Regions from separate parts of the Paenibacillus apii genome, predicted to be linked through region 2. Evidence: predicted binding sites of a transcription regulator. Region 2 holds the regulator's gene; the other holds the start of a gene.
The links. The regulator Rex, encoded in region 2, represses fermentation and respiration genes when NADH is low (regulators of the CRP and FNR family bind a similar motif). The targets are predictions, from matches to a motif close to TTGTGAAATATTTCACAA.
Positions count from the first base shown of each region.

Region 1 (11,584 bases), 220 kb from region 2:
CGGCGGCAACGGGGGGATCAAGCCGCGGATCGCGGATTCCTTCTGCAAAGTGAAGACGGACGAAGAGCTGGTCGAAATCTGCTCCGCCGTTATGCAGTATTACCGCGAAACCGGAAATTACCTGGAAAGAACGTCCGAATGGGTGGAACGCCTCGGGTTGGACCAGATCAAATCCGCTATTCTGGACAACGAGGAAGAACGCAAGGCTCTTGCACAGCGCATCGATTTTGCCTTAACACAGGTGAAAGACCCTTGGAAAAAAATGCTGAACGACGACCCTACACGCAACGCGCTGTTTGAAAAGGCGGAAATCCGTTAAGCCAATTTGGTCAAAAGGAGAGAGAGCGATGGAAGCAGCAAGACAAACCCATGCCGCAGGCAAGGTACAGGACTATCTGAAACAAATTGGCCGCGTCGTTGTCATCGAAGGCAAAGAGCTGGCCGTGTTCCGCACTTCCGGTGACGAGTTCTATGCGCTGGAGAACCGCAATCCGCATCCAAAGGGAGGCCCTCTGGCCGAAGGCATCGTCTCGGGACACTATCTGTACGACCCCCTGTATGACTGGAAAATCGACCTTCGCACCGGTGAAGTTCAGGCTCCTGACAAGGGACAGGCGGCGGTCTATCCGGTTCATATCGACGGAGACACCATATTTATCGGGATTTAGGATTTACAACGAGATAGACGACGGGGGTTAGGGAGATGTTTACGCAAAGTGTGGAAACGATTGTTGAGGCGGCGGTAGCCAAACGCGACAAAATGAACGAAAGTCTGCCCAGGTACGCATTGGCCGCGCTGTTGGCGGGGGCTTATGTGGGAATCGGCATTATTCTGATCTTTACATTGGGGGCGCCGCTGGCTGCGGCCAAGTCGCCCTTCCAGCCCCTCGTCATGGGCTCCACCTTCGGCATCGCGCTGACGCTGGTAATCTTTGCGGGCTCGGAGCTGTTTACCGGAAATAACATGTTCTTTACCGCCAGCACCCTGGCGGGGCGGACAAGTCTGTGGGATACCGCCAAGAACTGGGTGGTTGTCTTCCTGGGTAATCTGGCAGGCGCGCTGCTGCTCGCCTGGCTGGTTCAGGGAGCGGGACTGTTCAAGGCTGCCGGACCCGATCATCTGATCTTTGCAGCGGCGGCCAAAAAGATGAGCCTGCCATTCTCCGAGCTGTTCTTCCGAGGCATTCTCTGTAACTGGCTCGTCTGTCTGGCGATCTGGATGTCGTCGCGTGCGAAGAGCGAAGGCGCCAAGCTTGTGCTGATCTGGTGGTGTCTGCTTGCCTTTATCGCGAGCGGCTATGAGCACAGTGTAGCCAACATGACGCTGATGAGCGTGGCGCTGCTGCTGCCGAACCATCCGGAGACCGTTACCCTGGCCGGTTGGCTGCATAATATGATTCCGGTCACGCTGGGCAACATCATCGGCGGCGCGATCTTCGTAGGTATGGCTTATTGGGTCATTTCGCCCGTAAGAGGCGCAGTTAAGTCCAAGTAAACCGTCCGTTTTTTCTACTCACAAATCGCTGTACGCAGCAGAGGCTGCCGCTTAACGTCCTTGTCCGGGCTTTGAGCGGCGGTCTTTTTTATATTCGAAACAATAGACAAGGGGTAATCCGGACATAAAAAAAGCGTCCGATACCGGACGCCTGCGGCCATGAACAATATAAGACCGAATAATAATGAACATGTATGTTTCACTGAGGTGTAAAGAGGGTAAAGAGTTGAAGTGTTATTGCTAGATTCGGCAAATCTCGTTCGGACACAGCTCGCAGTGGCAAATTTCCTGCAGCATTTCAATGTCTTTAATTACAATCATGCCGTTCTCGTATTCTACGGCGTCTTTTTTGCGCAGATCGCTAAGCATGCGGTTAACGCTCTCGCGAGTTGCGCCGATCATGTTGGACAAGTCGGTGTGCGTAATCTTTTTGTTGATCAGAATGGCTTCGCCGTTCTTCTCGCCGTACGTGTTGCTCAGACGGATCAGCGTGGAGCAGAGTGCGCCGGGCTTGCCGTACATCATCAGATCGCGGAATTTGGTCTGCGTCAGACGGTGATGGATACCCATCCACTTCATAAAATCAATCGCGAAATCGCAATGCTGGCAAATCAGAATTTCCAGATCCTTGTGCTCGATCACGCCGACTTCGCTTTCCTCGATCACTTCGGCGGTGAAGCTGTGCTTCGTGCTGAAGAACGGATCGGCTTGACCGACCATATCGCCTGCCTGATACATATAAAGAATGAGTTCTTTTCCTTCATCCGTGGATTTGGTCAGCTTGACGCGTCCGCGTTTGATGTAAAACAGCTTATCCGAGTAGTCGCCTTCCCAGAATAAATGAGAGCCTTCAGGAACCAAACGTTCTTTCATCGTTACCAGCAGTCTGTTGAAGTTTTGTTCGGAGAAACAGTTTGTATTTCCATGGGCTTCGATGACATTGGTATGTTCTTTCATAATCGACATCCCCTTTATTCCCTCAGTTTTTCAGTAAATTTTAAATTAATTATACAATGAAATTCCTCAATATGGGTGAAAAAATTGCGCAAAAAGTGTCTAATTTTCAACATTGTGATTATTTTCACTTCAAAAGCGTGATTTTAAGTGTGATTTCTAATATTTATTTCCAACTGATGTTGTTTGATGTGGTCTCTGATTACGGGAAACAGCTTTTTTTACTATAAATGATGGTTGAGCCTTAGGCAAGCAAGAAACTCGATTTGGAAACAACTTTCATAGGCTTGGTAGGGAAGGGGTTTATTATAGAGGATTGATTGCGGAGTTTCGAAGCCGATCTTGCGAAGCGGGAAACTGCGGGAGTTAGTGGTGGGCCGGGCAGCAGGATTTTAAGGCAGTGAATGCGTTAACTCGTCCTTATGGATACAGGCGGATAGAGCTGCTGCTTTTTTTCACAAGATCCGTTCTATAAGAAGCACCTGAAATCCGGATCATGGGGCTTATCGGGAAGAGTGTTTATGACATTCTACTAAATGAACGATTCATCGATTATTTCTTCGGGGGGAGCGTCCCGGATCGCTGGTGCTATTGCTGCCGTTCCTTTGTCCATTGGAATGAAACGCATCCTTTAGTTAAAATTAGGAATAATAGCATGGAAAGATATTTGAACCTGCGTTTCTTGGGTAATCGGTAATTGATCGCATTGAATTCTTCTATTGATCGGCCAGAATCAACGGTTTCCTGAGCATATATAAGAAAGGGGAGTAGGCAGGACGTCCCTGAAAATAGCCCAAAATGTAAGCGCTTTGAAAAGAGCGCAAAAAAATTTTATACTTTGTGAAAGATTTCACTATACAAGTCGCATTTGATGTGATATTATCGAGGTGTAGAGAAGAACAACACACAAATTGACAGGAGGACGAGGGAAATGGCAGTTAAGAATGAAGTAGCCGCCCAAGTGCAACAACCAACCGCTGAAGAATATATTCAGACTCTGGTGGATAAAGCAAAGAAAGCTCAAGAAGCATTCATGGCTCTCGATCAGGAACAAGTTGACAAAATCGTTCATGCAATGGCGCTGGCCGGTTTGGACAAACACATGTACCTGGCAAAATTGGCTGTTGAAGAAACAGGCCGTGGTGTTTATGAAGACAAAATCACGAAAAACATTTTCGCAACGGAATATATCTGGCACGGAATCAAGTATGACAAAACAGTAGGCGTAATTGAAGATAATGTTTACGACAGCTACCAAAAGATTGCTGAGCCGGTCGGCGTCGTAATGGGTATCACTCCGGTAACCAACCCAACATCCACCACGATGTTTAAAGCGTTGATTTCCATTAAGACGCGTAATCCTATTATATTCGGTTTCCATCCGTCCGCGCAAGCTTGTAGTGCCGCAGCAGCAAAAATTTTGCATGACGCAGCAGTAAAAGCAGGCGCTCCTGAGAACTGCATCCAATGGATCGAGCAACCGACCATGGACAAAACCAACGCATTGATGAACAACGACGGCGTGGCTCTGATCCTGGCAACAGGCGGATCCGCAATGGTTAAAGCGGCATACAGCTGCGGTAAACCGGCTCTGGGCGTAGGCCCTGGTAACGTGCCTGCCTTCATTGAGAAGAGCGCTAATATCGATCAAGCGGTTAATGACATCATTCTTTCCAAAACTTTTGACAACGGCATGATCTGCGCATCCGAGCAAGCTATCATTATTGAAGAGCCGATTTTCGACCAAGTGAAGAAGAAATTGATCGCTAATGGCTGTTACTTTGTTAACAAAGAAGAAGCAGCTAAACTGACCAACGGCGCAATGAACGTGGAAAAATGCGCGGTTAACCCGGTAATCGTCGGTCAATCCGCAGTGAAAATCGCCGAAATGTGCGGAATTCAAGTTCCTGCAGGCACCAAAATCCTGATCGCCGAACTGGAAGGCGTAGGTACCAAATACCCGCTGTCCGCTGAAAAGCTGAGCCCGGTTCTGGCTTGCTATAAAGTTAAGAATGCCGATCAAGGTATCGAACGTGCGGCGCAAGTTGTTGAGTTTGGCGGTATGGGCCACAGCTCGGCCATCCACTCCAACAACGAAGAAGTAATCATGAAGTTCTCGAACCGTCTGCAAACCGGACGTATTCTCGTCAATTCGCCTTCGACTCATGGCGCAATCGGCGACATCTATAACACGAACATCCCTTCGCTGACTCTGGGATGCGGATCGTACGGACGTAACTCGGTATCCCAAAACGTTACTGCCATTAACTTGATCAACGTGAAAAGGGTGAATCGTCGTATCGTGAATATGCAATGGTTTAAATTACCGGAAAAGATCTACTTCGAAAAAGGCGCTACGCAATACCTGGCTAAAATGCCTGACATCACTCGTGTCGCAATCATTACTGACCCGATGATGGTTAAGCTTGGCTACGTGGAAAGAGTTGAGCACTACCTGCGTCAACGCCAAACTCCTGTAGCAATCGAAGTGTTCTCGGAAGTTGAACCGGATCCATCGACAACTACGGTTGAAAAAGGTACGGCCATGATGAACAGATTCCAGCCGGACTGCATCATCGCCCTTGGCGGCGGTTCCTCCATGGATGCTGCAAAAGGAATGTGGCTGTTCTACGAACATCCGGATGCTGACTTTGATGGTCTGAAACAAAAATTCCTGGACATCCGCAAACGGGTCTACAAATTCCCGAAACTGGGCATCAAAGCGAAATTTGTTGCAATCCCTACAACTTCGGGTACAGGTTCGGAAGTAACCTCCTTCGCGGTTATTACCGACAAAACAACTACTCCAAATACGAAATATCCTTTGGCTGATTATGAGCTTACTCCTGACGTAGCTATTATCGATCCGGAATTCGTATACAGCCTGCCGAGAACTGCTGTTGCAGATACAGGTATGGACGTATTGACGCATGCTATCGAAGCATACGTATCCATCTTGGCGAGCGATTACAGCGACGGTTTGGCTATCAAAGCAATCCAGCTGGTATTCCAATACTTGGAGAAATCCGCTCTGGAAGCCGACAAGCTTGCCCGCGAGAAAATGCACAATGCATCGACGCTGGCCGGTATGGCCTTTGCCAACGCGTTCCTGGGCATCAACCACAGCTTGGCGCACAAATGGGGCGGTCAATACCACACACCTCATGGTCGCACCAACGCTATCCTGCTGCCGCACGTTATCCGCTACAATGCGAAGAAACCTTCGAAGTTCGCTTCGTTCCCGAAATATTCGCACTTTGTGGCTGACGAGCGCTACGCTGAAATCGCCCGTATTCTGGGACTGCCGGCTCGCACTACCGAAGAAGGTATCAACAGCCTGATCAATGCCATTCGCGAGCTGAACAAAAAACTGGGTATCGAAGATTCCTTCCAGCAACTGGGCATTGATCCGAAGGATTTCGAAGCCAATGTAGACTACCTGGCCGATAAAGCCTTCGAAGACCAGTGCACAACTGCCAATCCGAAGCTGCCGCTGGTAAGTGAACTTGCCGACGTATACCGCAACGCTTTCTATGGCAAATTCGACAACTAATCTCTAAGTAATATTATGTCTTTCCCGCCTTAAATATATATAGAAACTTTATTTTGAAAGCAGTAAGATCTGGGACATGAACTGGAGTGACAAATATCACCAAAAAGATGGTTAAAGGTGATATTTGTCACAGTTTTCTTTTGGAAAGTAAACTAAGATGTTTATATAAGGTCCCAGTTATGAAACATCATTGTGAAATTTGGTACAAATAACGGCTTGGGATCACGAGACACGGGATTATCCTTCAAGCCCGCGATCTCTACAAATCATATAAATATATGGAGGGATTAGTATGTCGGTGATTGAAAGAGAAGTACAAGAAGTTAAGTCGGGATGGCGTGGATTTGTTAGTGGCAAATGGAGCAAGCATGTCAACGTCAATGATTTCATTGAGAAGAACATCAAACCTTATGAAGGAAACGAAGATTTCCTCGTGGGTCCAACCAGCAACACTAACGAATTGTGGAAAATTATTTCCCAATTGAGCAAGGAAGAAAGAGATAAAGGCGGCGTATGGGATGTAGACCTCAACACGGTTTCCACAATCGTATCCCACAAACCGGGCTATATCGATAAAGAAAAGGAACAAATCGTTGGTGTTCAAACCGATGCTCCTTTCAGACGTTCCATTCAACCGTTCGGTGGCATCAAAATGATGATCGACGCTTGTAAAGCTTATGGCTTCGAGCTTCCGAGCAGCATTGTGGACATGTTTACGAATATTCGCAAAACGCATAACCAAGGCGTATTTGATGCATATACATCTGACATGAGAGCTGTGCGTAAAGCAGGTATCATCACAGGTCTTCCGGATGCTTACGGTCGTGGCCGTATCATTGGTGATTACCGCCGCGTTGCTCTGTACGGTATTGACTTCCTGATCAAGGAAAAGAAACAAGATCAACTTAACCTTGAAGTAGATTCCATGAGCGAAAGTGTCATTCGTCTCCGCGAAGAGCTGTCGGAGCAAATCCGCGCTCTGAGTGAACTGAAAGAAATGGCTGCCGCGCACGGATTTGATATTTCCAAACCTGCAAACACTGCGAAAGAAGCTTTCCAATGGGTATATTTCGGTTACCTGGCTGCAATCAAGGAACAAAACGGCGCCGCAATGTCCCTCGGACGGGTATCTTCCTTCCTGGATATCTACGTTCAACGTGACGTTGAAGAGGGTACACTGACTGAAGAACAAGCACAAGAGCTTGTTGACCATTTCGTTATGAAACTGCGTATCGTGAAATTCCTTCGTACTCCTGAGTACAACGACCTGTTCTCCGGTGACCCGACTTGGGTAACAGAATCCATCGGTGGTATGTCCGTAGACGGAAGAACTCGCGTTACGAAGAACAGCTTCCGTTTCCTGCACACTCTGTACAACCTGGGACCGGCTCCGGAACCTAACCTGACTGTTCTGTGGTCCGAGAAGCTTCCTGAAGGATTTAAGAAATATTGCGCCAAAGTATCCATCGAGACCAGCTCGATCCAATACGAAAATGACGATCTGATGCGTCCGATCTATGGCGATGACTACGGTATTGCATGCTGCGTATCCGCAATGCGTATCGGTAAACAAATGCAGTTCTTCGGCGCACGCGCTAACTTGGCTAAAGCTCTGCTGTACGCTATCAACGGTGGCGTGGATGAGAAATCCGGCGTTCAAGTTGGACCTGAATATCCGCGTATTACTTCCGAAGTGCTCGATTACAACGAAGTAATCAGCCGCTTCAAACCGATGATGGAATGGCTTGCCAAGACTTACATCAATACTCTTAACGTTATCCACTACATGCATGATAAATATTCCTACGAACGCATTGAAATGGCGCTGCATGACCGTGACATTCTGCGTACGATGGCTTGCGGTATCGCTGGTCTGTCGGTTGCTGCCGACTCCCTGAGCGCGATTAAATACGCTAAAGTTAAACCGATCCGCAACGAACAAGGCATTGCAGTTGACTTCGAAATCGAAGGTGAATTCCCTTGCTACGGCAACAACGATGATGCTGTTGACAGCATCGCAGTTGAACTGGTTGAATCCTTCATGAACATGATTCGCAAACATCAAACTTACCGTGATTCCCTGCCGACTCAATCGATTCTGACGATTACTTCGAACGTTGTATACGGTAAGAAAACAGGTACTACTCCTGACGGACGTAAAAAAGGCGAACCATTCGCACCTGGTGCTAACCCAATGCACGGACGCGACAAGAAGGGTGCTCTTGCTTCCCTGAGTTCCGTAGCTAAACTGCCTTATGAAGACAGCCTTGACGGTATTTCCAATACCTTCTCGATCGTTCCTAAGGCACTGGGTAAAGATGAAGAGGGTCGTAAATCGAACCTGGTATCCATGATGGACGGATATTTCCACAGCAAAGGCCATCACCTGAACGTTAACGTATTTAACCGCGAACAACTGATGGACGCTATGGAACATCCTGAGAACTACCCACAACTCACCATTCGCGTATCTGGTTATGCCGTTAACTTCATCAAGCTGACTCGTGAACAACAACTTGATGTCATTAACCGTACTTTCCACGGTTCGATGTAAGTTGTCTCTAAGATGAATTTAAGTTCTAAATAATGCTATAAAAGGCAAGGTGATACCGCCCTTGAATCAAGGGCGGTAAAATCTTGTGTTGAGATTGTTAAAATTTTAAGTTTTTGGTTTATAGCTGTCGTGAAGAAAGGATGACCTTCTATGATTAAAGGCCGTATCCACTCTCTTGAAACCTTCGGAACCGTAGACGGGCCTGGTATCCGTTTCATTTTATTTATGCAAGGATGTCTAATGAAGTGTCAATACTGTCACAACCCGGATACATGGGCTTTAGATGAAGGTAGAGAAGTGACTGTCGAAGAGATTCTCAAGGAAATCGAACCTTACCTGAATTATTACCGTACCTCCGGTGGTGGATTGACCGTATCCGGTGGAGAGCCGACGCTGCAGGCAAAGTTCGTGGAGCAACTGTTCACCGAAGTGAAGAAACGTTGGAACCTCCATACGACTCTAGATTCCAATGGATATAACGAGGGAGATAAAATTACGGATCTCTTAAATGTAACGGATCTTGTACTTCTTGATCTCAAGCATATCGATGACGAAGCTCATATCAAGCTGACTGGCAAATCCAATGACCGCACCCTGAAGCTGGCCCGCTGGCTGTCCGATCATGGACGCAAAATGTGGATTCGTCATGTCTACGTGCCCGGCATTCATAATAAAGAAGAAGACCTCATTAATTTGGGCCGTTTTATTGGAACGCTGAACGGGGTGGAGAAATTCGAGATTTTGCCATATCATCAAATGGGCGTGTATAAATGGGAAATGCTCGGCAAGGCTTATGAGCTGGAAGGGGTTCCTACTCCCGGGGATGAAGAAATCCGGCGGGCTTACCAGCTGATTGAAGAAGGCCGCAAGCAGACGACCCCGGTGTAACTACGAACTCGAATACCGATCAGAGCTTCATTAATGGGGTTCCGATTTTGAATAACGATGAGAGTCACTCATCGGAGATCGCGGCATCGCATAATAAGGCTGTTCCCTTTCCGAAGACGACCGGATGTTGGGAAACAGCCTTTTTAATTGGATTCAGGCGAAAGAGAGCTGTTATTTGTTTTGATTTCTTGCTTCGTCCTTTACCTCTTCTCTGAATCCCTCTATGCTGTTCAGACGCCGTTCATTCTTGTCTTGAAGCTGATTTTTCTCGACGGAGGAAATCTCGTCGCGGTGTTCGTTTAAATAATCCTCCGTCTCCCGATAGTTCCGGATGGTGTTTTCAATATTGTTTTGCAAATGGGCTACATTGTCTTCCCGGTTATCCGGTTTGGGTCTGTTCATTTTTTATCACCTCCCGTAAATAATGAAAAGCGCCGACTTGTTGACGCTCTTTGCCGTTAGTATTTCCCTCCAAGTTTGATGGATATGCGCATATTGATTTCCGTCTTTTACAAATTTTCTCCATTTTACTGAAACTTTTTGCTGGGACTTGCGTCTAATAGTATGTTTTGTTTTGGGGAAGCCATGATAAGAGCGCGGGCCGCCTAAGGGCGGCTGTGTTTTTGTCGGAAAGATAGAGAGCGGCTGAGCCCATACGGTCATAGATTTTTTGTTTACTAATAAGGGAGCAGAAGGAGTCATACCAATGAATGTTAGAAAACTGGCTTTAATTGCTGTACTAACGGTGGCACAGACGGCTTCGTCATTACCGGCGTTCGCTGAGTCCGCTGCATCGGCACCGGCATCGACAGCAGCCAAAACCGCAGCTGCCGATGCTGCATCCTCTCCATCGCCGTCAGCTACTGCTGCATCATTAACGGGAACCGAGTCCCCAGCCCCGACCGTGTCGCCAGAGGCTTCGCCAACGACGGAGCAGCCCGGCGCGACTCCGGAACCGTCAGCCTCTGCGCTACCATCAGCTTCGCCGCAGCCTTCAGGGGCGCCACTGCCGACCGGAGCTCCAGCCGTACAGATTCCGGCCAGCACAGCAGGGAGCGGCCAGCTTGTTCTGATGATGAACAGCAACAAGATGTATATGAACGGAGTCCTGTATTTGGCGGGACAGCCGATGGCAGTAAAGAATGGTGTCTCTAACGTGGCCATTCGGGCAATGGTCGAGCGTGTGGGCCTGAAATTGACCTACAACGGAGCAACGAAAGAAACGATTATCATCAAAGACGGCAACGAGCTTCGTTTCAAGACAAACAGCAAGATTTATACAGTGAACGGTAAAGCCACCCTGATGAAAGGTCCGGCCTACCAGTATAAGAATACTTTTATGGTGCCGCTGACCTCGATTACTCAGGCGCTTGGCATTCCCTATACAGTGGATTATGTGCAGAAACGGGTCATCCTGACTCTGCAGACAAAGCCAAAGGCATCCTTTACCGTGCAGCCTTCCGAGATTTTTGCTGGAGAAACGACGGTCAATTACGTGACCAGCAGCCAGGCGTTTAATGGAGCGACCATCGTTGAGGAACGTTGGGAAGGACGTCAGGACGTTTTTGCGCAGCCCGGCTATTATACAGTCAGTTACTCAGTTAGGGATTCGAATGGTCAATGGAGCGACCCCTATCCGGTAACCATCAATGTTCTGAAGCCGAATCAGCCTCCGGTAGCGCAGTTTACAACGAATAAAGATGAATACAAAATGGGTGAGCCGATTACTATTACGAATATCAGTTCCGATCCGGACGGGGATGCGCTGACCGAATCGTGGTCCAATCGCGCGCTGGCCTTTTTTAACCCGGGCCCTGTTCCCATTCAGCTGACGGTCACCGATACCCACGGCCACAGCAGCACTTTTGAGAAGGTAATCAACATTACGAACGAAGTGCTGTACAGTCAGGAAGACTTTAACAAGCTTTTTGTGCCGCTGGGTGATATTTATACAATCAACGGAAGTGTAGTTCCGACATGGAACAAGGTCACATATACCGTCAGTTCGGACCCGATTACGCTGATCCGCAGCAATAGTCCCGAAACAGTGAATTCGGAAGGCATTGTTTATCAAGAGACGGCGATGGGCAGCAGCCGGATTATGGTTCATCATAAGAACCAGATGTCCACCAACATGAAG
Region 1 covers NZ_JAAKGU010000001.1:882,019-893,602, reverse strand. The annotation lists gene nirB (nitrite reductase large subunit NirB) at 1-319, shown strand, start outside; gene nirD (nitrite reductase small subunit NirD) at 348-668, shown strand; gene G5B47_RS04495 (formate/nitrite transporter family protein) at 704-1,495, shown strand; gene G5B47_RS04490 (Crp/Fnr family transcriptional regulator) at 1,736-2,452, opposite strand; gene adhE (bifunctional acetaldehyde-CoA/alcohol dehydrogenase) at 3,381-6,002, shown strand; gene pflB (formate C-acetyltransferase) at 6,295-8,556, shown strand; gene pflA (pyruvate formate-lyase-activating protein) at 8,707-9,444, shown strand; gene tlp (small acid-soluble spore protein Tlp) at 9,616-9,846, opposite strand; gene G5B47_RS04465 (copper amine oxidase N-terminal domain-containing protein) at 10,151-11,584, shown strand, end outside.
Region 1: pflB (formate C-acetyltransferase) is a predicted target of Rex. The motif match lies at 6,193-6,210, and genes of this name have one in related genera.

Region 2 (11,584 bases):
AGCACTCTCGGAATAGCGTACATATAAGCTTTCTCAGGCATCGTCTGATGGAATGCGGTATCGAATACGACAACCTGAGGAACACCCGGCATATTGACTTCGGATGCGGTAATCCCCATAACAGCCGCCGGGTTATGTAGCGGCGCAAGGTCGAACAAGCGGCGGATTTCCGATTTGGCCGCCCCGTCAACGAGTGCCGAAGCCTTAAAGGTCTCGCCGCCGTGAACGACGCGGTGACCGACCGCATTGATCTCCGAGATCGAGTCGATTACGCCATGCTCTTTATCAGTCAGATTGGCCAATACTTTACGGATGGCCGTTGTGTGTTCCAGAATTTCGCTGACTTCGGTAACTTCCTGTTTGCCAGTCGGTTTATGGGTAAGGATCGAGGAATCCATGCCGATACGCTCAACCAGGCCTTTGGCCAGAACGGATTCGTCGGTCATATCATAAAGCTGATATTTTAAAGAAGAAGATCCTGCATTAATTACGAGTACTTTCATATACGGTCACCATCCTTGTCATACTTGAAGAAGCCTTCGCCGGATTTCATGCCCAGCTGTCCCGCGCGCACCATCTTTTTCAGAATGGTCGACGGGCGGTATTTCAGTTCGCCGAACTCGCGGAACATGCGCTCCAGAGCGGCGAGAACCGAATCCAGGCCGAAACGGTCAGCCATTTCAAGCGGGCCGTACTGGAACTGATAGCCGATACGCATGGCATCGTCGATATCTTCAGGAGAAGCGACACCTTCCTGCAGCACGTGCATAGCCTCGTTTATGAACAGGCAAATAAGGCGTGAAGTTACAAATCCCGGGGATTCGTAAATCATTACGCCTTTCTTCTCGACAACGTCGTCAACAAAAGCTTTCGTATGTTCAAATGTCGAATCGGAAGTCTTCAGTCCGCGTACGATTTCGACAATATCCACTTTGGCAACAGGATAAATAAAATGCATGCCGATTACGCGTTCAGGATACATCGTGGAGCTTGCCAGTTCGGTCAAGCTGAGTGTGGAAGTGTTGCTGGCAAGAATGATATTGTTCGGACACACCTGATCCAGCTGGTTAAATACTTTCTTCTTCTCTTCCAGATCTTCGATGATCGTTTCGATCACCATGTCGCAGGCGCTAAGTTCCGCGAAATGCGTCACTTTTTGGATGCGGCCGAGGATTAGCTTCTTCTCCGCCTGGGTAATCGCCCATTTCTCCAGCTGCTTATCAAGGCTAGTCTCAATCATGTTGTAGGAGTAGTCCAATTTCTCCGGCGTCTTTTCTACAAGCAGTACGTCCAGACCTTTGGCCGCCAGCATTTCGGCAATCCCTTGTCCCATCGTGCCGCCGCCGATGACACCTATTTTTTTGAAATTCATAAAAAGCCTCCATCCTTTCAGGTATCTCTACATTATTGTAGCACCTTTTTATCTGTCGAAAAAACAGCATACTCCGACATATAATCATATCTTAGCATGTCTGAAAAGTAAAAAAAAATAACCGGCATCAAGAATTATGCCGGTAAAAGGACACTGTCACGAAATTGACAACGAAATTGTTCTCCGGAAAGCACTTCTTCCTTCATCAGGATGTCCAGGGAAAAATCGAAAACATTTCGTTTATTTTCCAAAAGCGTACGGGTTCGCTCCATCAATTCGTCCAGAATTTTACTATTCTCTTTCATCAGTTCTTCCGTCGTCACCATCTCCAGCTTGGCGATGCCAAGCGAGGTCAGGCCCGATTTCATCATCATTTCCACGATGCCGAGCGCCTGATCAAAATCACCTCTTGAGCCCGTGCTGCGTCCGCCGTAATAGATTTCCTCGGCAGCCGCTCCGCCAAGAGCGATCATGATCTGCTCTTCCAGATACTCTTTGGTATATAAGTACTGTTCCTGCTGCGGATTATGTCTGACATAACCGAGCGCCTGTCCGCGTGGAGTCAGCGTGACCTGGCTTACGCTTCCCGGACGAAGCCCTTCGGCCATAATGGCATGTCCAAGCTCGTGAATGGCCACCCGCTTCTTCTCTTCCTGGTTCGTCTCGCGGTCCGTCTTCTCGCCCATCATCACCTTGTCGATCGCCATCGCCAGATGACGATGCTCCACCTGGGTCAGATTCTCTCGCATCATATAGATGGCGGCTTCATTCATGACGCTTTCCAGCTGGGCTCCGGAGAAACCGTAAGCTTCCTCCGCGATTTTGTCCAAATCAGTTTCAGGATGAAGCGGTTTGTTCTTCGCATGCAGCTCCAAAATCGACTTGCGTCCCTTTTTATCGGGCATGTCCACCTGGATGTGACGGTCGAAACGACCTGGACGCAGCAGTGCGGGGTCCAGCATTTCCTTGCGGTTGGTGGCTGCGATCAGCAGAATGCGCGGAGTGTCCGAGTTATAGATGCCATCCATCTCGGTCAGCAGCTGGTTCAGCGTCTGGTCGTACTCGCGCTGCTGTCCTCCTTCGCGCTTGCCTCCGATCACATCGATTTCATCGATGAATATAATCGCGCTCTCCTTGTTCTCCTTGGCGGCACGGGTCCGCGCGTCCTTGAACAGATCGCGGATGCGTCCGGCGCCGACGCCGACGTACATTTCCACGAATTCACTGCCGGAAGCCGCCACGAATACCGAGTTCGTGTAATGGGCCGCGGCCTTCGCCATCAGCGTCTTACCCGTTCCGGGAGGCCCTGTGAGGAGAATCCCCTTGAGCGGACGGATGCCGAACTTGCTGATTTCTTCATGCCGGATCAGAAAATCGAGCGCCTCGCGCAGTTCCTGCTTGGCATTGTCCTGTCCGCCGATTTCTTCAAATGTCAGCTTGGCCGGACCATTCTTCTTGCGCTTCTTTTCCGTACTGGCGCCTACCGCGATGCCGCCGCGCAGATGGGTAATCGTCAGCAGAGCGCCGACCATGGCGGCCGCAACGATAATCGGCACGACATTCAGACCGAGAAAGGCCAGAAATATCAGCAGCACAGGGACAAAACCGATTAATACTTCTTTGGTCCATTTAGGCATTGTTCCATACCCCCATCTTTTCCGGCTCGCGCGGTAAAATAATGAATTTGCTCTCTTTACCGTCCGTCAGGCTAACATATACATTTTTGTCGTCGATTTCCGTCGTGGCGGTAACGTTCTTGTATTGGGCGGACAGCTCTTTCAGCTTCTCCGGAATAATCGTATATTTGCGGCTTTCCATCGCTTCGGCTACGGAAAACATTGCTTTATCCCAGTATTCGTCAAGCGTTTGGTTGGAATGCTGTACCACATCCAGATTCACAGTCCGGCTCCCGATCAGAGGTTCGCCCTCGTTATTTATATATTGAACCAGTTCACGTAATTTCGTGCCCGGCTGCAGATCAAGTTTCAGAGTAACTGTATTGCGGTTAATAGAGATATGGGAAGCGTTGACTCCCTTATAGCTGCTTACAATCTTCTCAAGCGGCTCCTGGACGGCAAATTGGCGATACAAAAACCAGCCGCCGAACAGCAGCGCGGCCGACAGCAGCGCAGTCAACAAGGTTGGTATTAGACGTATTTTCAAGCAACGTCCTCCTTTCCAATAATGACAAACTTTATACCCTTCCATGCAGCGTGCCTGTGTTACTCCGAATCCGGCATATTTTTCTCATGCCCTAATACAACTAGTAGTATATCATAGGTGTATATACTAGAACGAATAATTTGTGACTAATATTTAAAATTTTACGTTCTATTTTTTCCCTATGACTATCGCAAAGGAGCTCTTCCCAAGTGGCAAAAACCTATGGCAAGCCTCTCTACCAAACGTTTTTAATTCATGGCGGACCAGGAGCGGCCGGAGAGATGGCTGTGGTTGCCGCCCGTTTATCACAGAAATTCGGAGTCGTCGAGTCCTTTCAGACCCGGCTGTCCATAGACGAATTGATCCTGGAACTCAAGAGAGATATTGAGGATTTCGGCAGCGGACCCGTCAGCTTAGTAGGCTACTCCTGGGGGGCCTGGTTATCTTTTATCTTTGCAGCCTCCTGCCCGGATCTCGTATCGAAGTTAATTCTTATAGGCAGTGCTCCGTTCGAGCAGCAATACACCAAAGATCTGCGGGCCACCCGGTTAGCCAGGTTAAACAAAGAGGATAGACAAAGAGTCCGTGAACTGGAGGCCTTTCTGCAAAAACCAGAGTCAAATAAGAATGAACTCCTTCGTCAATATGGAAAACTAATGGAAAAAGCGGATGTCTTCAATCCCCTACCGAGTGATAATGACGATGTGGAAGTCGATTTGAATATTTTTCAGCACATATGGAAGGAAGCCAGTGGACTCAGATCGTCCGGCGAACTACTCAAGCTGGGGTCTCAAATTTACTGTCCTGTAACCGCGATTCACGGAATCCATGATCCTCATCCCTATTCAGGCGTTTTACAGCCTCTGTCCGGTGTCCTTCAAGATTTTCATTACCATTTGCTAGAGAACTGCGGACATACGCCTTGGAAAGAACGCATGGCTAAAGATCCTTTTTATGATTTACTTGCCGCCGAATTGTCCGATAAATAGAATCCATGAAAAAAAGAACCAGCCATCCCCACAAGGGTTTGGCTGGTTCTTCGTTTGCGCCCCGCTAACGGTTGGGCAAGCTGTATCCGTCGCCGATCTGCTCACCGTCCGAAAAGCGGTAGAACCGGTAATAATACCGGTCACCCTCTTTATAAAAGAGCTGCCAAGCGTATTCGCCGTTGTACGCGCCGGGAAGCAGCCGCTTAATCTGGATGCCGGGAAGCGAGGAAGCGATGATCTGCCGCATTCTTTTCTCGGATGTGCCTTGCGACAGCTCCTCGGCATGCACGGCGCTATCTCCTTGCACCGGCTTTCCGTCTGTAGTGAATCGCACCCATACCATCATGTCGGTCCCGGCTTTGTTCTTGCCGGTTAGAACCCAGTAGATGGCATTTTCGTCCCAGATCGATTTCTGCGCCCGGTCGATTTCAGTAAGGGCCGCTCTGCTTGTGGCAATGGCTTCGGCCTCTTTCCGCTCGCTCCACGTATCCTTTAGGACATAAGCAAAAAATTGATAGAATCCAAACAGAAGGAGCAGGGCCAGGAATGCCCCGTATAACCCCCATTTTCTCCTTTTTCTCATCGCTTCAGCAGGTCCTCGAACGCTTCCTGCGCCTTTCGGCGGATCTCCTCTTCGTCAAGGGTCAGGCACTTTCCGTGCTGCACAACCTGCTTGCCGTCGACCCATACATGCTCCACATCCTTGGCGCTGGCCGAGTATACGGCATGTGATATAAGATCCGTATGCGGCAGCAGATGCGGCTGGTCGATATCAATCGCAATAAAATCGGCCTTCATCCCCGGAGCCAGACGGCCCACTTGATTCAGGAACACCGACTTCGCGCCATACTCCGTACCCATGAGCAGCGCTTCAGCGGCCGGAACCGCGGTCGGATCGCCGGAGACCCCTTTATGAATCAGCGCAGCCAGGCGCATTTCTTCGAACATGTCCAGGTTGTTGTTGCTTGCCGGGCCGTCCGTTCCAAGCGACACGGTTACACCGGCCTTCAGCAGCTCGGGCACTCGCGCTACGCCGCTGGCCAGCTTCAGATTGCTGCCCGGATTGTGGGCAACTCCAACCTGATGCCGGGCCAAAGTCTCAATCTCCTCGTCCGTCAGATGCACGCCATGCGCCACGAGCGACGGACGGGTGAACATGCCGAGCTTCTCCAGATGGGCGACGGGTCTCAGGCCGTAATCTGTTACGTTCTGCTCCACTTCCCGCCGTGTTTCGGACATATGGGTATGAATAGGCAGATCCAGATCATGGGCCGCCTGAACGAATTTCTCGATATAATCGGGAGGGCACGTATATGGCGAATGCGGCGAGATCATGGCCGTAATTCTGCCGCTTGCTTTGCCATGCCACTCTTTTGCAAAAGCAACCGCTTCCGCAAGCTTCTGATCCTGCACTTCGGCCGGACACAGCCCGATAACGCCCCGCATCAGGACTGCGCGAATTCCGGAAGCTTCCGCCACCTCGGCAACACGGTCCATATGATCGTACATATCAAGGAAGGTCGTTGTTCCTCCCTTCAGCATTTCCAATACCGACAGGGCGGTTCCCCAGTACACGTCGTCACCGGTGAATTTCCCCTCCATCGGCCACATCTTCTCCTGAAGCCATACCTGAAGCGCCAGATCATCTCCGTAGCCGCGCAAGAGAGACATCGCAGCATGCCCATGCGTGTTGACCAGCCCGGGCAGGAACAGCAAACGGCTGCCGTCAAAAGACGGAATGTCTTCCTCCAGCACAGGCGGTTCTTCCCCTATGTAAGTGATCAGATCGTTATCGATAACCATATAGCCATCGATCACAGGCTTATCTGAGCCGGGCACGGCAAACTTGCCGCCGCGGATGATCCATTTATTGCCCATCGGCTTCCTCTTCCTTTCCTTCGTGAAGATAATACGCCAAGCTTTGCAGATCGGTAGTAAAGTCTGCCGCATGCACTCGAACCTCTGACGGCGTCTTCAGAATGACCGGCGCGAAGTTCAGAATCGCTTCAATGCCGGATTCAATGAGAATATCCGCGACAATCTGCGCCTCCTGATCGGGCACGGTAATGATTCCGATACGGATGCCCTGATCCCGGACGGTTTGGGCAAGCTCTTCCATCGGCTGAACAGTCAGTGTATTGATTTTGGTTCCAACCTTCGGCGGATAGGAATCAAAGACGGCCGTTATTTTCATTGTATCTTTTAAATAGATGTTGTAATTGGATAACGCCTGACCCAGGTTACCGGCTCCGACCAAAGCAACGTTGATCGGCTGATCCAGCTTCAGGATATGACGGATTTTCTCGATCAGGTACGGAACGTCGTAGCCGATGCCTTTTCTTCCAAAGTCTCCAAAATAGGCCAAATCCTTGCGAATTTGCGCCGGGTTCAAGTCGAGCCGCTGTCCCAGCTCTTGAGAAGAAACAGTAGCGATTTCTCGTCTGTGAAGCTCGTTCAAAAACCGCAGATACACAGGCAATCTGCGGACGACGGCCTCCGATATTTTGTCCGATTTCATGAGTTCTCCTCCTAAAAGATTTTCGATCCCTCCCAAACCCTCCCTTCCAAGGGAGGGCCCCAAGGGCTGCCGCCCTCTGGACACCCGCTAAAGGCAATTAGCGTTTGGCGGAAGTTGGGCGGGACCTTGATCAGACGGTGAAGGATCGCTTTTCGTCCCTAACGGGACACGCTTTACGAATGGCGGGATTTAGCTACAGGACCCGCACAAAGCTACAAAACCGGGAGATCGACCTATGTTGTACAATGGCCGATCCGTATTTAAAAGCTGTAGAGCTTAAACCCATTTGATTGACCTATGTTGCACACGGCCACCCGAATTTAGGATGCTCCGTCATGCTGGAGCCATTCGGCAATTCGCGGAACCATCTGCTCTGTCGTCATATGCTCCATTTTCGGTCCGGGCAACGAGTACAGGAAGTATTTCCCGTAATAAGATTCGATTACTCTGGTATCATATACGATAACTATGCCGCGATCCTGCGCGGTCCGCACGAGGCGGCCAAATCCCTGTTTGAAGCGGATGACGGCCTGCGGGACGGACAGCTTCATGAAGGGATTCTTCTTTTGCGCCTGCAGCAGCTCGGCTTTGGCTTCCGCGAGAGGGTGGTTCGGCGGCTGAAACGGCAGCCTTACGATTGCAAGGCAGGTTAGCGCGTCGCCGGGAATATCCACCCCTTCCCAGAAGCTGCTCGTTCCAAGCAGAACGGAAGCGGAATTATCCTGGAAGCGGCGGAGCAGCTTACTCCGGCTCCCTCCTTCGACCCCCTGGCCCAGCACCGTGATTTCCTCGGAAGCCAGTACTTCCTTGAGCGGGTCGAACACCTGGCGCAGCATCTTGTAGGATGTGAACAGCACCAGCATGCGTCCTTTCGTCGTTACCGCAGCTTCAGCCAAGGATTGAACGAGCATATCGACGAACCGGGCGTCGCCAACGGTCCCTTTCACGCTGGGAAAATCCCGCGGAATAACCAGCAGCGCCTGATCCCGATACCGGAACGGAGATGGGAGCTGCATTGTGGACAGCCGTCCCTCCTCCTGAGCCTCGTTCAAACCGAGATTGTCGATCATATACTGGAACGATTTATCGACCGATAACGTTGCGGAGGTCAGGACAATACTTTTCTTCTTATCGAAAAAAAGCTCCTTCAGCTGAGCGCTGACATCCACAGGCACGGCATAAAGCTGGAGCGATTTGCTGCGGTAATTTCCATTTGCCTCCAGCCAATATACAACATTTTCATTATTCATGCCCATAAAAAAACGCACCTGCTCGCGGATTTCAGCCAAATCCTTGAACAGTCCGCCGATATCGGTTACGAGACTGTCTGCCGAAGACTGGCCGTCCTGATCGCGCATCTCGGACAGCATTTTCTCGCCTTTGCGGATCGCATCGCTTAATGAGAGATTCAGCGTATTCTCAAGCGATGCAAGCTCCTCCCAGCCTTTCGGCTTCTTGGTGGGAAGAAGACGGTGAACAAGCTGTCCCGCTTCTCCCGCCGCCGAGTCGGCACGTTCGGGTATGAGAGTGAACAGCTTCTCACTAAGCAGATCCCACGACTCCTTGACGGTAAGAAGATCGGGGTACAGCCGGTCGATAACGCCGCTCCACTCGGAGGCCTGCTCGCTCCCCGAGCTTTGAAGAATCTGACGCAGCGCGGGCAGCTGGCCGTTCCGGCTGTCTTTGTACAGACGATTCAGCGTATGGGACACCGTGAAATGCTTCATATTCATGCCCAGATGCTTCCCTGCCACTTCCTCCAGCTGATGCGCCTCATCGATAACCAGATATTCATAAGCAGGAAGCAGCTGATGACCCGCTTTGACGTCGGCAAACAGCTTGGAGTGATTGGTAATGACCACATCCGCGTTTCCCGCTTCATGCTTCGCGCGATGATAGTAGCATTTACGGAACCAGGGACACGCACGCCCAAGGCAGGAGTCGGTATCGCTTGCCACCGTTTCCCAGAAATCGCCTCCCCGGCTGCTCATGTTCAGCTCTTCGTCGTCGCCTGATTCAGTCTGGGTAAGCCACACGATCATCTGTGCGGCGGTCAGCGTATCCTCCCTTGGCGAGACGAAATCTTTCTTATTAATTTTATGTTCAAATTTACGCAGACACAAATAGTGTCCTCTGCCTTTAAACACCGCCGCCTTGAACGGAAAAGGTACGGTCTCGATCAATAATGGAATATCCCGTTCGCGAAGCTGATCCTGAAGATTAATCGTATGAGTGCTGACCATTACTTTTTGACCGGTGCGGACGCTCTGGTAAATCGCCGGCAGCAAATACCCAAGCGACTTGCCGGTTCCCGTGCCCGCCTCGATCAGCAAATGCTTCTCTTGTTCCAGCGCCTGAATCACTTCGGCGAACATGATCTCCTGTGCCTGCCGGCTTTCGTATTGGGGCAGGATGCTCCGCAGCCGCCTGAGAACCTCTTCCATATAGTCTTCAAAAGACAACTGCTCCGCCGGATTGTCACCGTCCTCCCGTGGTGGGGGAAGATCCGTCCAATCGCCTGCGGCGAGCGCTAGCTGACGGTAGAATTGAAGCTCGCTCTCCGGCTGAAACGATTCCATTTCACGTTCGCCCAGCAGACCGTCAAAGAACCAGCTCAGATCGCTGTCTTCTCCCGCAAACAGCTCGGTCAGTCGCTGCACTGTAATCAATGGCAGGCTGTGCAGCTCATCCAGACATTTCAGCAGCACATGCGCGGTGGCAAGCGCGTCGCTGTCCGCCTGATGCGGACGCTCGTGGACAATGCCGAAATGGGAGCTGACGGCTCCAAGCTGGTAAGAAGTGAGCGACGGAAAACAGATTTTCAGAAAATCGATCGTATCAAGAATTCGGCCCTGAAACGGCAAATATCCGCAGCGGTCCAGAGCATTCTGCAGAAAATGAAAATCGAAAGCGACATTATGTCCGACGAGCACGACATCATTGAGCAGGGGCACCAGTTCCATCATCATTTCTTCAAGCTCAGGCGCGTCCTGCACGTCGTTATCGGTAATGCCGGTCAAACCGGTAATAAAAGGGGGTATCGGTCCTCCGGGCTTGACGTAGGAACCGTATACACGCGAAATGGACCGGTCTTCTTCTATAGTGGCAAGTCCGACCTGAATAATTTCACCTACGGACTGGGTTCCTGTTGTTTCAAAATCAAGCACGGCAAATTTCATGATGTTTAAACCCTTTCATTTTGATACTACCTATCAGCATAACAGAAGTTGCGAAAAAAGGCGATGCACCCTGCCGAAAGCAGCAGTTGCATCGCTCCAAAAATAACCGCAAGATTTAAAGCAGAGAAGCCAGCTCACTTCCGATCTGCAGTTCGCCTCTGCCGCGCCGGCAAATCTCCAGATTGAGGCCGGGTTCCTGAAACGATGGATCATATTTCAGCGCCAAATTGAACAGCTCCTTGGCTTCCCCGAACCGCCGGCCAGCTGCAGCAATGCAGCCCATGGCGTTATAGAGATGCGCTTTAAGCTTACGGCTCTGAACGAGGGGCAGCATGTGTTCCAAATGTTCCCAAGCCTCGCCTGCTTTGCCCAGATGGAGATGGGACATCGCAAGGTACAGCCGGGCCGCAAGGTTGTCGGGATAATGAAGGATAACGGTACTGAACTGTTCGATGCATTTCGGATACATCAGCAGCTTGTAATATCCCTGGCCGCGCGCAAAATTCTCCATCTCAATCCCGGGTACTTCACTTCCGGCCGGCTCTGTCTCCGTCTCCTCGGAAAGATCCGCATGTTGACGGAACATACTGAGCGCCTCCGCAAAAGCCAGCCATTCGTCCAGCGCTTCATCGCTGAGCTTGCGGAGCATCCGGTATTTGCCTAGCAGCTCTTGCCGCCGGATGCCCTGAGCTCCTGGCCATTGTTTGGCGATATCGGAAAGCATCACGTTCATTTCGGCAAACATCTGTTGAAACACGGGAGCCATCCCTCCTTTTGGAACAATGAGATCAGTGCAGCTTGCCTGAATTCATTGTTCGCCTGAGGACGCTCTTTCATGCGTGGCAGTGATTGCATGCCCGCGTTATGACGGGATCAGGCAATCGTCGCGTGAAGCTCCTTATTTTCAAGCTTGACCGGACGATTGTTCTCATCCACAAAAACGACCGTCGGCTTGTGATGTTCAAGCTCTTCATGAGAAAGCATCGCATAGGAAATAATAATGACCGTATCGCCGGGCTGCACAAGTCTTGCCGCTGCACCGTTCAGACAAATGACGCCGCTGCCGCGCGGGCCCGGTATAACATAAGTCTCCAGACGCGAACCGTTGTTGTTGTCCACAATCTGCACCTTTTCGTTCTCCAGCAGATCGGCGGCTTCCATCAGATCCTCATCGATCGTAATGCTGCCGACGTAGTTCAAATTGGCTTCGGTTACCGTCGCCCGGTGAATTTTGGATTTCATCATATGTCTAAACAAGGGCTGCGACCTCCTTCGGCGTAAAGATTAAATTGTCGATCAGACGGGTGCGGCCGAACCGGACCGCCAGCGCCATGATAATTTCTCCTTCGGCCTCTACGAGCGG
Region 2 covers NZ_JAAKGU010000001.1:659,919-671,502, forward strand. The annotation lists gene G5B47_RS03345 (acetate/propionate family kinase) at 1-503, opposite strand, end outside; gene G5B47_RS03350 (3-hydroxyacyl-CoA dehydrogenase family protein) at 500-1,372, opposite strand; gene G5B47_RS03355 (AAA family ATPase) at 1,507-3,009, opposite strand; gene G5B47_RS03360 (hypothetical protein) at 3,002-3,535, opposite strand; gene G5B47_RS03365 (alpha/beta fold hydrolase) at 3,745-4,524, shown strand; gene G5B47_RS03370 (cell wall elongation regulator TseB-like domain-containing protein) at 4,589-5,107, opposite strand; gene G5B47_RS03375 (amidohydrolase) at 5,104-6,402, opposite strand; gene G5B47_RS03380 (redox-sensing transcriptional repressor Rex) at 6,392-7,042, opposite strand; gene dinG (ATP-dependent DNA helicase DinG) at 7,363-10,221, opposite strand; gene G5B47_RS03390 (tetratricopeptide repeat protein) at 10,337-10,978, opposite strand; gene panD (aspartate 1-decarboxylase) at 11,095-11,478, opposite strand; gene panC (pantoate--beta-alanine ligase) at 11,471-11,584, opposite strand, start outside.